2 regions of the Neobacillus sp. DFD-2R genome follow, and region 2 is predicted to be linked to the other one. Evidence: riboswitches for the same ligand, from Rfam matches in the RefSeq annotation. Region 2 holds a riboswitch; the other holds the start of a gene.
What was found. Region 2 has a riboswitch for S-adenosylmethionine ahead of AC3ANV_RS04305 (methionine ABC transporter ATP-binding protein). Riboswitches for the same ligand answer to the same signal wherever they lie in the genome.

Region 1 (5,029 bases), 310 kb from region 2:
TAGTTTTGTGTTTTGTCGTGTACACAACCAATAAAGCCACACATTATGTACGTCACCTACTCCATTCTAAATATCCTAAACAGGATGTTCTTAAAAAAACATACTCTCTAATACTACCACTATTTTCACAAAAATGGCACTGTGAAGGTTAGGAAAATTCAGGTACCATTCAGTATTCACTTATATAGGTTGGCTTAAACAACAATAACTTTCAAGAGTAATCTGTCCTATAACCGCTAAAATAAAAAATGGAATAACGAAATATAGCTTTAGTTAAAATCACTTAATTCTACTTCTACTAACATGCCCCCTGACAGTGACATAAGAACCATTCTAAAAAAAGACTACTCGATTAGGAGTAGTCTTTTCTAATACTTGTTTACGTTTATCAGAAATGGGAATTAATTGTATCTTCAACTTTCTTTAACATACCTTTATATGCTTCTTCATCGAGTGAACCAATACTCCCAAATAGTAAATGATCTACTGGTAAGCTATTCAAATACATTAAGATACTTTTTTTACTCTGCTTCGCCAACGACAGAAAAACGTTCGTTTTTATGTTGTGGATTTTCAATTTCATCTAAAAAGGCGATTGCATAATCGGCGTAGCTGATATAGCTTTCACCTTTTGAATTTAAGATTAATTGGTCTTTTCCTTTTTGGTAACTACCTGTTCGTTTACCTTCCGGATTAAAGAATGCTGCAGGGCTAATATACGTCCATTGAATTCCGCTTGTGTTTTGTAGTTCTTCAAGGTTTTTCATCATGTTTGACGCAGTAGGAAAATAGACAGCAGGAAAATCCGGAGTTTCTAATAGCCGTACTGTTTTTTCCTCATCTACAAATAAACTTCCTGCTCCGCCAACAACGACTAATCTTGTCTGTGGAGCACCTTTAAGTGCTTCAATTAATACTTTACCAGCCTCTACATGCTGGTGTTCTTGCCCACGTGCATTAAATGCATTTACGACTACATCAAAACTTTTTAAATCCTCTGATTTTAAGTCAAAAACGTTTTTTTCCAGAACTGCAACATGTTCATTTTGAACCTTTGATGAATCTCTAACAATTGCTGTAACTTTATGCCCTCTTTCTATCGCTTCTTTTAGAATAAGCTTTCCTGCCTTACCACTGGCACCAATAATTCCAATTTTCATTTAGAGTCCTCCTATATAATTCATATTAATGTAACGGCGTTAACTAAATGTAACTATAACGATTACATGTATTCATTATAGTTACATGTAGTTTGTTTGTCAATAGTTAGGGAAATATTCTTCAACTGGTAATCAACAAAAATAAAAGAGTGAAATCTTTGCGATTTCACTCTTTAAATATACTACTAATTATATTGTCAGTCGCGAGTTTTATTTAGCGATTTTCTGCTTGTTCACGCAATTGATTTGCTTTATCAGTACGTTCCCAAGGCAGATCAACATCTGTACGTCCAAAGTGTCCGTACGCTGCTGTTTGTTTATAAATTGGACGGCGAAGGTTCAACATATTAATGATTCCTGCCGGGCGAAGGTCAAAGTTTTCACTTACTAGATCAACCAAAACATCTTCGCTAACTTTGCCTGTACCGAAAGTATCAACAGAAATAGAAACCGGACGTGCTACCCCGATTGCATATGCAAGCTGTACTTCACATTTCTCAGCAAGCCCTGCTGCTACAATATTTTTAGCTACATAACGTGCTGCATAGGCTGCAGAACGGTCAACTTTCGTTGGATCCTTACCGGAGAACGCACCTCCGCCATGACGTGCATAACCACCGTACGTATCAACGATGATTTTACGGCCTGTTAAGCCTGCATCCCCTTGAGGTCCACCAATTACAAATCGACCTGTTGGATTAATAAAATATTTTGTGTTTTCATCGATTAGTTCCTGTGGAACAACCGGATTGATAACATATTCTTTTAAATTACGTTGAATTTGCTCTAATGTGATTTCAGGATGATGCTGGGTTGAAATAACAATCGTATCAATACGAACAGGTTTGTCGTTTTCATCATATTCAACTGTTACTTGCGTTTTTCCATCCGGACGGAGATAAGGAAGAATCTCTTCTTTGCGAACCTCTGTTAAACGGCGAGCAAGCTTGTGTGCTAAGGAAATTGGTAAAGGCATTAGCTCTTTTGTTTCATTACAAGCGAAACCAAACATTAAACCTTGGTCTCCTGCCCCAATTGCTTCGATTTGTTCATCAGACATTTGACCTTCACGGGCTTCAAGTGCCTGATCAACACCCATGGCAATATCCGGAGACTGTTCATCAATAGATGTTAAAACGGCACACGTCTCGGAGTCAAAGCCATATTTAGCACGATTGTAACCGATACTTTTAATCGTTTCACGAACAATTTTTGGAATATCCACGTAAGTAGAAGTAGTGATTTCACCCGCTACAAGAACAAGTCCTGTAGTTACTGAAGTTTCTGCGGCAACACGAGCATTAGCATCCTTCGCTAAAATTGCGTCTAAAATGGAATCAGAAATTTGGTCACAGATTTTATCAGGATGACCTTCAGTTACTGATTCAGAAGTGAACAAACGACGTTTTGTTGACAACTGAATTCCTCCTATATTATGAGATTATCGAGGTTTTAAAAGGTTACAGGAATACTTCTTGAACCTCGTACTTTGATACGGAACTCATTCCCTTTATAGTATGAAATAAACAAAGGATTTTTATTAGAAGGGAATAAACTAAAACCTTATTCCTAACTCTTATCATAAAAGGACTTATACAAAACAAAAAACCTTACCATTGTGAGGAAAGGTTGTTCCGGGCCTTTCACTCTTATCGTTCAAGGTCAAAGCCTTGCGTCAGATTAGCACCTTCGCTAGGAAAAAGACCTGAAAAGAGGTCATTTTCTCATGTAGCAGGTTGCTGGGTTTCATAGGGCCTGTCCCTCCACCAGCTCGGGATAAGAGAGTATCCGTTCAATGAATAATCATACCGCACATTATCGAACAATGTCAATGAATTTTTTTATAAAATTTAAGGAAAAATGGGATATAACACCGTTTTCGAAATACAATTTTATCCTTCTTTTAAAAAGGCTCTTTTCGTAAACTTTGTTGCTTTTGAAACTTAATAAAGTTCATTTACTAAGTTTCTAGGCAATTTTCACAAATGTTCTTACGAAAAGATGCCACGAAGCTTCTAATTATACGGGTTGATAAACTTATACGAAAAACAACAATCTATGCGAAAATAGCCTTTAAAAAAGATTAATTTTTAGTGATGCCGAAAAAAAAACATTAAAGGAAATTTCATTATTGAACATTTTTTTAAAATAATTATTTTTATTAACTATTCATCCCTTTTACGAATATAGTATAAAATACAATCTAATTTCATTAATTAGTATAGACTATTAAATTAAATGTGTTATACTATTTTCGAAGTGTTATCACATTTAAAAAAATGGTAAAGGAAGGTTCCCTCAGATGAATTCTGTTCACACTCCGAATGAATTAAATGAATTATTAAAAGAAAATCATGTTCAAGTGCAATTATCTGTACCGCAATTAGTTGAAAAAATTTTAAGTCGCAATGAAGGCACATTAACCTCTACAGGAGCCATTCGTGTAGCCACAGGTAAATACACAGGAAGATCTCCTCAAGACAAATTTATTGTGGCGGAAGATTCCACAAAAGATAAAATTGCCTGGGGAGCAAATCAGCCGATATCAGAAGAAGCATTCAACAACCTCTATAATAAGGTAGTAGACTATTTAAAACAGAAAAACGAAATTTTTGTTTTTAAAGGCTTTGCAGGCGCCGATAAAAAATCACAATTGCCAATTCAGGTGATTAATGAGTTCGCATGGCATAATTTATTCGTCCATCAATTGTTTATTCGCCCAAACGAAGACGAATTATTGGCACATAACGCTGGATTCACTGTTATTTCCGCTCCAAACTTTAAAGCAAATCCTGCTGTAGACGGCACCAACTCAGAAACGTTTATTATTATTTCCTTTGAACGCAGGACTGTGTTAATTGGCGGCACAGAATATGCTGGTGAAATGAAAAAATCAATTTTTTCCGTGATGAATTATTTGTTACCTGAAAATAATATTTTATCGATGCACTGTTCTGCCAATGTAGGTCAAGAAGGTGATGTAGCCCTGTTCTTTGGTCTTTCAGGTACAGGAAAAACAACATTATCTGCCGATCCTAATCGCCGGCTAATTGGCGATGACGAGCACGGTTGGTCGTCAAACGGCGTTTTTAACATTGAAGGCGGATGCTATGCAAAATGCATTAATCTTTCCCGTGAGAAAGAGCCGCAAATTTTTGACGCAATTCGCTTCGGTACAGTTTTAGAAAATGTAACTATTAATCAAGAATCAAGAATTGCTGATTATGATGATGGCACATTAACAGAAAATACTCGTGCAGCTTACCCAATTGATGCAATTGATAATATTGTGCTGCCAAGTATTGCGGGCCATCCAAACACAATCGTCTTTTTAACAGCTGACGCATTCGGAGTGTTGCCGCCAATTGCTAAATTAACCAAGGAACAAGCGATGTATCACTTCTTAAGTGGTTATACATCCAAGCTTGCCGGGACAGAACGTGGAATTACTTCACCACAGGCAACCTTCTCAACCTGCTTTGGTGCTCCGTTCTTACCTTTGCCTGCGACACGGTATGCGGAAATGCTTGGTGAAAAAATTCTCGAACATAATGCCAATGTCTTCCTCGTTAATACAGGATGGACCGGGGGAGAATATGGTGTCGGTAACCGCATGAAGCTCTCCTTTACAAGAGCAATGGTCCAAGCCGCACTTGAAGGGGAACTCAACAATGTTGAAACAGTAAGAGACGATATTTTCGGTTTAAATATCCCGCTGCACATTGCCGGTGTTCCTGATGAAGTGCTTCAGCCGATTAAAACCTGGGCAGATGCTGAAACATATGAAAAGAAAGCCAAAGAGCTTGCCGAAAAATTCCGTGAAAACTTTAAAAAGTTCACAAACGTTTCAGCGGATATTGAAGAAAAAG
Region 2 (5,029 bases):
TGCTGCGGGTCAATTCCAGGTTTTAATTCGATCAAGCCCAACTTCTGAAGCATTAAAAGAAGACGAGGATGATCAGAAACGGAGTTGCTTATGATAATATGTGCACCATTTGGAAGATCTTTTAGGCTCTTATATTTCTTTGAATAAACACCGATCGGCTCAATATGGATTCCACCAGCGTTGGCAAACTTATAGCCGTTTTCCTTCATTTGCAAATTAAAGTAAGGAATCGTTTGGAAATAGTTTGCATCTATTTGGTTTGTAGCAAGAGCCTTGTTTGGCAAAATATAATCTTGGAATGTTACAATTTTTAAATTAATGCCTTTTTCCTTTAAAATTGGCTGTGCTTGCTTTAAAATCTCAGCATGCGGAACGTTGGAAGCTCCAACCGTTAATGTTACTTCTTTGTTACTCCCTTGCGATTTATCAGTTGATGATGATGAACCGCATGCGGCTAATACTAGTGCGAGTGATAAAGCTAAAACTAAACTTAACCATCTTTTCATGATAAACTCTCCTTTTTATCTTTTATCTATTTTAGAAGTGATTAAATCACCAATAAACTGAACGATAAATACAATAACTAAAATAATAACGGTTGCAACAATTGTAACGTCGTTTTGATTTCGCTGGAAGCCTTCAAGATAAGCCAGGTTTCCAAGACCGCCAGCGCCGATTACTCCGGCCATTGCTGTGTAACCAATAAGTGCAATCGACGTAACTGTGATTCCAGAAACAAGGGCTGGCATCGATTCCGGAAGAAGCACCTTCCAAATAATCGTACTTGTGGTTGCTCCCATTGATTTAGCAGCTTCAATAACCCCTTTATCAATTTCTCTAAGGCCAATCTCCACCATTCTTGCATAAAACGGTGCGGCTCCTATAATCAATGCCGGCAATGCTGCATTTTCCCCAATCATAGATCCTACTAATAACATTGTTAACGGGATTAATAGCACAATTAAAATAATAAACGGAATGGACCGAAAAATATTAACAAAAGCACTGATTACTGTATTAACCGGCTTATTTTCCCACATATTTCCTTTCGTTGTAAGGAATAGCAATAAACCAAGAATAATACCTAAAATAAAGGTCGCCAAAACTGAAATACCAGTCATATAAAGGGTTTGTACAGTGGCCTCCCACATTGCCTGCCAATCAATATCCTTGAAATAACCATTACCCATTTGAAACCACCTCCACTCCAACCTGCTGCGTTCGAATGAAGTCGACGGCTTTATTGACTTCTGCACTGTCACCATCAAGATGAATAAAGAGGGTACCATATGAACCACTTTGGGTTTGTGAAATTTTGCCCTGCAAAATATTTACCGTAACTTTATAGTGCCGGATGAGGTTGGTTATTACTGGCTGTTCGGCCGATTCTCCAATAAAGGTCAACTGTACAACCTGTCCTGAATGGTAGCGCTCAAGCAAATGCTCTGCCGTTTCTTTTGTTTCTTCCGGCTCTGTCACCTGCTGAACAAATCGTTTCGTGATTGGCTGCTGCGGGTTTTTAAACACATCTAAAACCGATCCGAGTTCTACGATTTTCCCGCCTTCCATTACTGCAACGCGATGGCAAATTTTCCTTATAACATGCATTTCGTGGGTTATCAAGACAATTGTTAGTCCAAGCCGTTTGTTAATATCCACTAACAATTCCAAAATCGAATCCGTCGTTTGCGGATCAAGTGCAGAGGTTGCTTCATCACAAAGTAAAACCTTAGGATTATTAGCCAGCGCTCTGGCAATCCCCACTCGTTGCTTTTGACCGCCGCTTAGCTGTGACGGATAGGCATTTTCCCTTCCCTCTAAGCCGACCAGTTTAATAAGCTCATTAACCTTTTTAGTCCGCTCCGGACCTTTAACACCGGCAATTTCCAATGGGAAAGCGATATTTTCTCTTACAGTCCTTGACCAAAGTAAATTAAAATGTTGAAAAATCATACTAATTTCTTGGCGTGCTTTTCGTAAGTCCCTGCCTTTAATCCTAGAAATCACCCGTCCCGCTACTGTTATGGAACCTTCAGTCGGAAGCTCCAGCCCGTTTAACATTCGAATTAACGTACTCTTTCCTGCTCCGCTATATCCAATTACCCCGAAAATTTCACCTTCATTGATTTCCAGGTTCACATCATCTACCGCTTTTAGCTGCCCCTGTTTAGAAGGATAAAACTTTTGGACATTTTTGATTGATATCATTGGCTCACCTACTTTTTACTCAATTTACCTGGAATTTCATCATAATTCCAAAAATTCCGACCGCTTTTCATCACTTAAATATAGGTTTTGACTATTTAAAGTAAAACATTCTATTATTTTAGAAAAATAAAAAGCCTTTCTGCACAGGCAGAAAGGCATTATTAAAATAGTCCTTTCTCCCATCTCCCAAAGCAAATGCTTTGTGTGAATTGGCACCATTTCAATAAAAATTGACGGTTGCCGGGCTTCATAGGGCACATCCCTCCACCTCTCTCGATAAGAGCTTTTCGCATCTATATTCAATTAACACATTAAATGATTTAAGCAATTATTTTATTACAAAAGCTATCGTAACATGGATAAAAAGAGGTGTCAACGAAATCTTCTACATTTTTCGCACTATTCTTCTTGGGGAATTTTGGGTATCTTCAGTAAACCTGTGCTCTTTAAATGATTTGATCAAGCTCTTCTCCTACTTTTGTTAAATAAAAAATAGATTCCAGCATTAAAATAGTTCGAAACGGGGCCGTTACCTTTAGTTGGCCACTCTTTACGAGGAAGCGTAATTTCTCCTTCCCTCCAAGCAATTGTTTGATTGCAACTGCGTCTCCATCAATCTTACATGAAAGGAATTTCTCCCTGATATCATGAAGCCATGAAAATTCTCCGTTTATTAAAGCAATAGGGACCGTTTCAGGGCCGCAAACAAAATGAATCATTAATTTATCTGTACTTTGTATTAATTGAAGAACATGCTTCCGCTCATTAATAGTCTGAAGAAAGGTTTGAATCGTGTCGATCATATCCACCACTCCAGTCTCTTTGGCTTATACTTTTATATTCAGCAAATGGACTTGATTTCCTTTTATATTTGTTCGACAAAAAAAACAGACACCATTTTAGCATCTGTTTTACAATAACTGTTCTTTTATTTTCTCCAACAAATATGGAACGGAATGAACCGCATAAACCATTTCTAACACTTCGCCGTTCTTAACAAACAGTAAACAAGGAACACTTTCGACAGCGAAGCCTTTAGCAAAATCAGGGTAGTAGTTTAAGTTCATTTTACCTATCTCAACATTGACCATTTCCCTGATTATTTCGAGCATCCTGGAGGCGACCTGACATGTCCCGCATAAAGGTGTATAAAAATAAACGATTCCAGGCGATTTACTTTCAATAAATGATACTAACTCTTCTCTTGTCCATTCTTTCATCTTTGAAGGCTCAACAATTCTCTAAATATTGGGTATGAACGTCGATATTCGCACTTAAGAGAACAGTAGCAAGGTGTTTTACCGGAGCTGTCGCTACCTCCCGATACATCCGATCAATATATAAGTGCTCTGCATGGGGGAACTCCCGTTTAAACTGCTTGCGGAGCTTTTCGCCTGCTTCGTCCGCATCTACAAGAATATAGACCTCTTTGTCCTCAAGGAAATCGATCAATTCATCTAATTTTGTGATACTGATCGTTCCATTTGTACAGATGATTTCAACAGGTTCCTTTACAATACTCTTTACCTTTTTTTTATCTGACTTACCTTCGACAATAAGAACTTTGTCAACATACGAATCATTCATATTCGATCACCTATGAAAAGAAGTTGTTTGTTTTCTGTTAACATATTCCAAAATTTCAATAACGTGTGCCTTCTTATTTGTATGTTAACTATATCATTATTGTTTTTTTAAGAATAGGGATTTGCTTGTTATCGGATTTGTTATATCCCATTAAACTTTTTAGCTTTATCACATTTTATTAAAGCATGCCCTATAATAGGACAAGAAAAAGTGGTAAATACAAGAAAAGCGGAAGCGCCCGTTAAGCGACGTATGGACTGAAGAGCTCCGAACGAGATAAAGGAAACACGGAGAGCGGAGCGATTCGATGTTGACTTATCGTAAGGAGGAGCACGAAGTACACTAGTCGCTGGGCGCTGGAGCTGGACAATTCTCCGGGAATATAAAAAGCACCTTGAAAACAGGTGCTTTTTGAATTCGTATTTAGTCTTCTTTAATCATTTCTTCATATTGCTCAGCAGTCATTAATTTATCCAATTCGCTGCTGTCAGATACTTCAATAACAATCATCCATGCTTTTTCATATGGAGATTCGTTTACAAACTCAGGGCTGTCACTTAATTCTTCGTTAACTTCGACAACCTTTCCGCTAACAGGAGCATAAAGCTCGGAAACCGTTTTAACAGATTCAACACTGCCAAATGGCTCGTCTGCAGTTACTTCATCGCCCACTTCCGGAAGCTCAACAAATACGATATCTCCTAGTTCGTGCTGTGCAAAGTGAGTAATTCCAACACGCACTTTTTCTCCTTCAGCTTTTACCCATTCATGTTCCTCTGAATACCGTAAATCCTGTGGTGTAGCCATAAAAAAATCCCTCCATAAATTTAATAAAAATCTATCATCGATAAAATCGATTACCCATATGTAAGAAGTTGAAGCGCAGTGTGATTAAAGCTCTACAGCCACTTTTCCTCGTACTCAGCTTCTTTAAAGCCCACTGTTACTTTTTCACCATCCGTTAAAATCGGTCTCTTTATTAACATTCCGTCTGATGCAAGTAAGTCGAGGAGCTCATCATCTGTAGCTGACTTCATTTTATCCTTTATACCTAATTCACGGTATTTTAAACCGCTCGTATTAAAGAATTTTTTTAAATCCAAGCCGCTTTTTTGATAAAATTCCTTTAATTCCTCACGTGAGGGGGGATTCTCAACAATATGTATATCTTTGTAGGAAAGATGATGAGCATCCAGCCATTTCTTTGCATTTCGACATGTTCCGCATTTTGGAT

Region 1: it holds a riboswitch for S-adenosylmethionine, as region 2 does, so the genes downstream of both, metK (methionine adenosyltransferase) here and AC3ANV_RS04305 (methionine ABC transporter ATP-binding protein) in region 2, are expected to answer to the same signal.

The regions. Positions count from the first base shown of each region.
Region 1 is NZ_CM173228.1:1,210,641-1,215,669, reverse strand. It holds gene asnB (asparagine synthase (glutamine-hydrolyzing)) at 1-44, opposite strand, end outside; gene AC3ANV_RS05825 (NAD(P)-dependent oxidoreductase) at 522-1,160, opposite strand; gene metK (methionine adenosyltransferase) at 1,375-2,577, opposite strand; SAM riboswitch class I at 2,807-2,943, opposite strand; gene pckA (phosphoenolpyruvate carboxykinase (ATP)) at 3,463-5,029, shown strand, end outside.
Region 2 is NZ_CM173228.1:901,969-906,997, reverse strand. It holds gene AC3ANV_RS04315 (MetQ/NlpA family ABC transporter substrate-binding protein) at 1-506, opposite strand, end outside; gene AC3ANV_RS04310 (methionine ABC transporter permease) at 522-1,190, opposite strand; gene AC3ANV_RS04305 (methionine ABC transporter ATP-binding protein) at 1,183-2,208, opposite strand; SAM riboswitch class I at 2,385-2,491, opposite strand; gene AC3ANV_RS04300 (hypothetical protein) at 2,655-3,011, opposite strand; gene AC3ANV_RS04295 (thioredoxin family protein) at 3,120-3,428, opposite strand; gene AC3ANV_RS04290 (toprim domain-containing protein) at 3,439-3,795, opposite strand; gene gcvH (glycine cleavage system protein GcvH) at 4,219-4,602, opposite strand; gene AC3ANV_RS04280 (arsenate reductase family protein) at 4,695-5,029, opposite strand, start outside.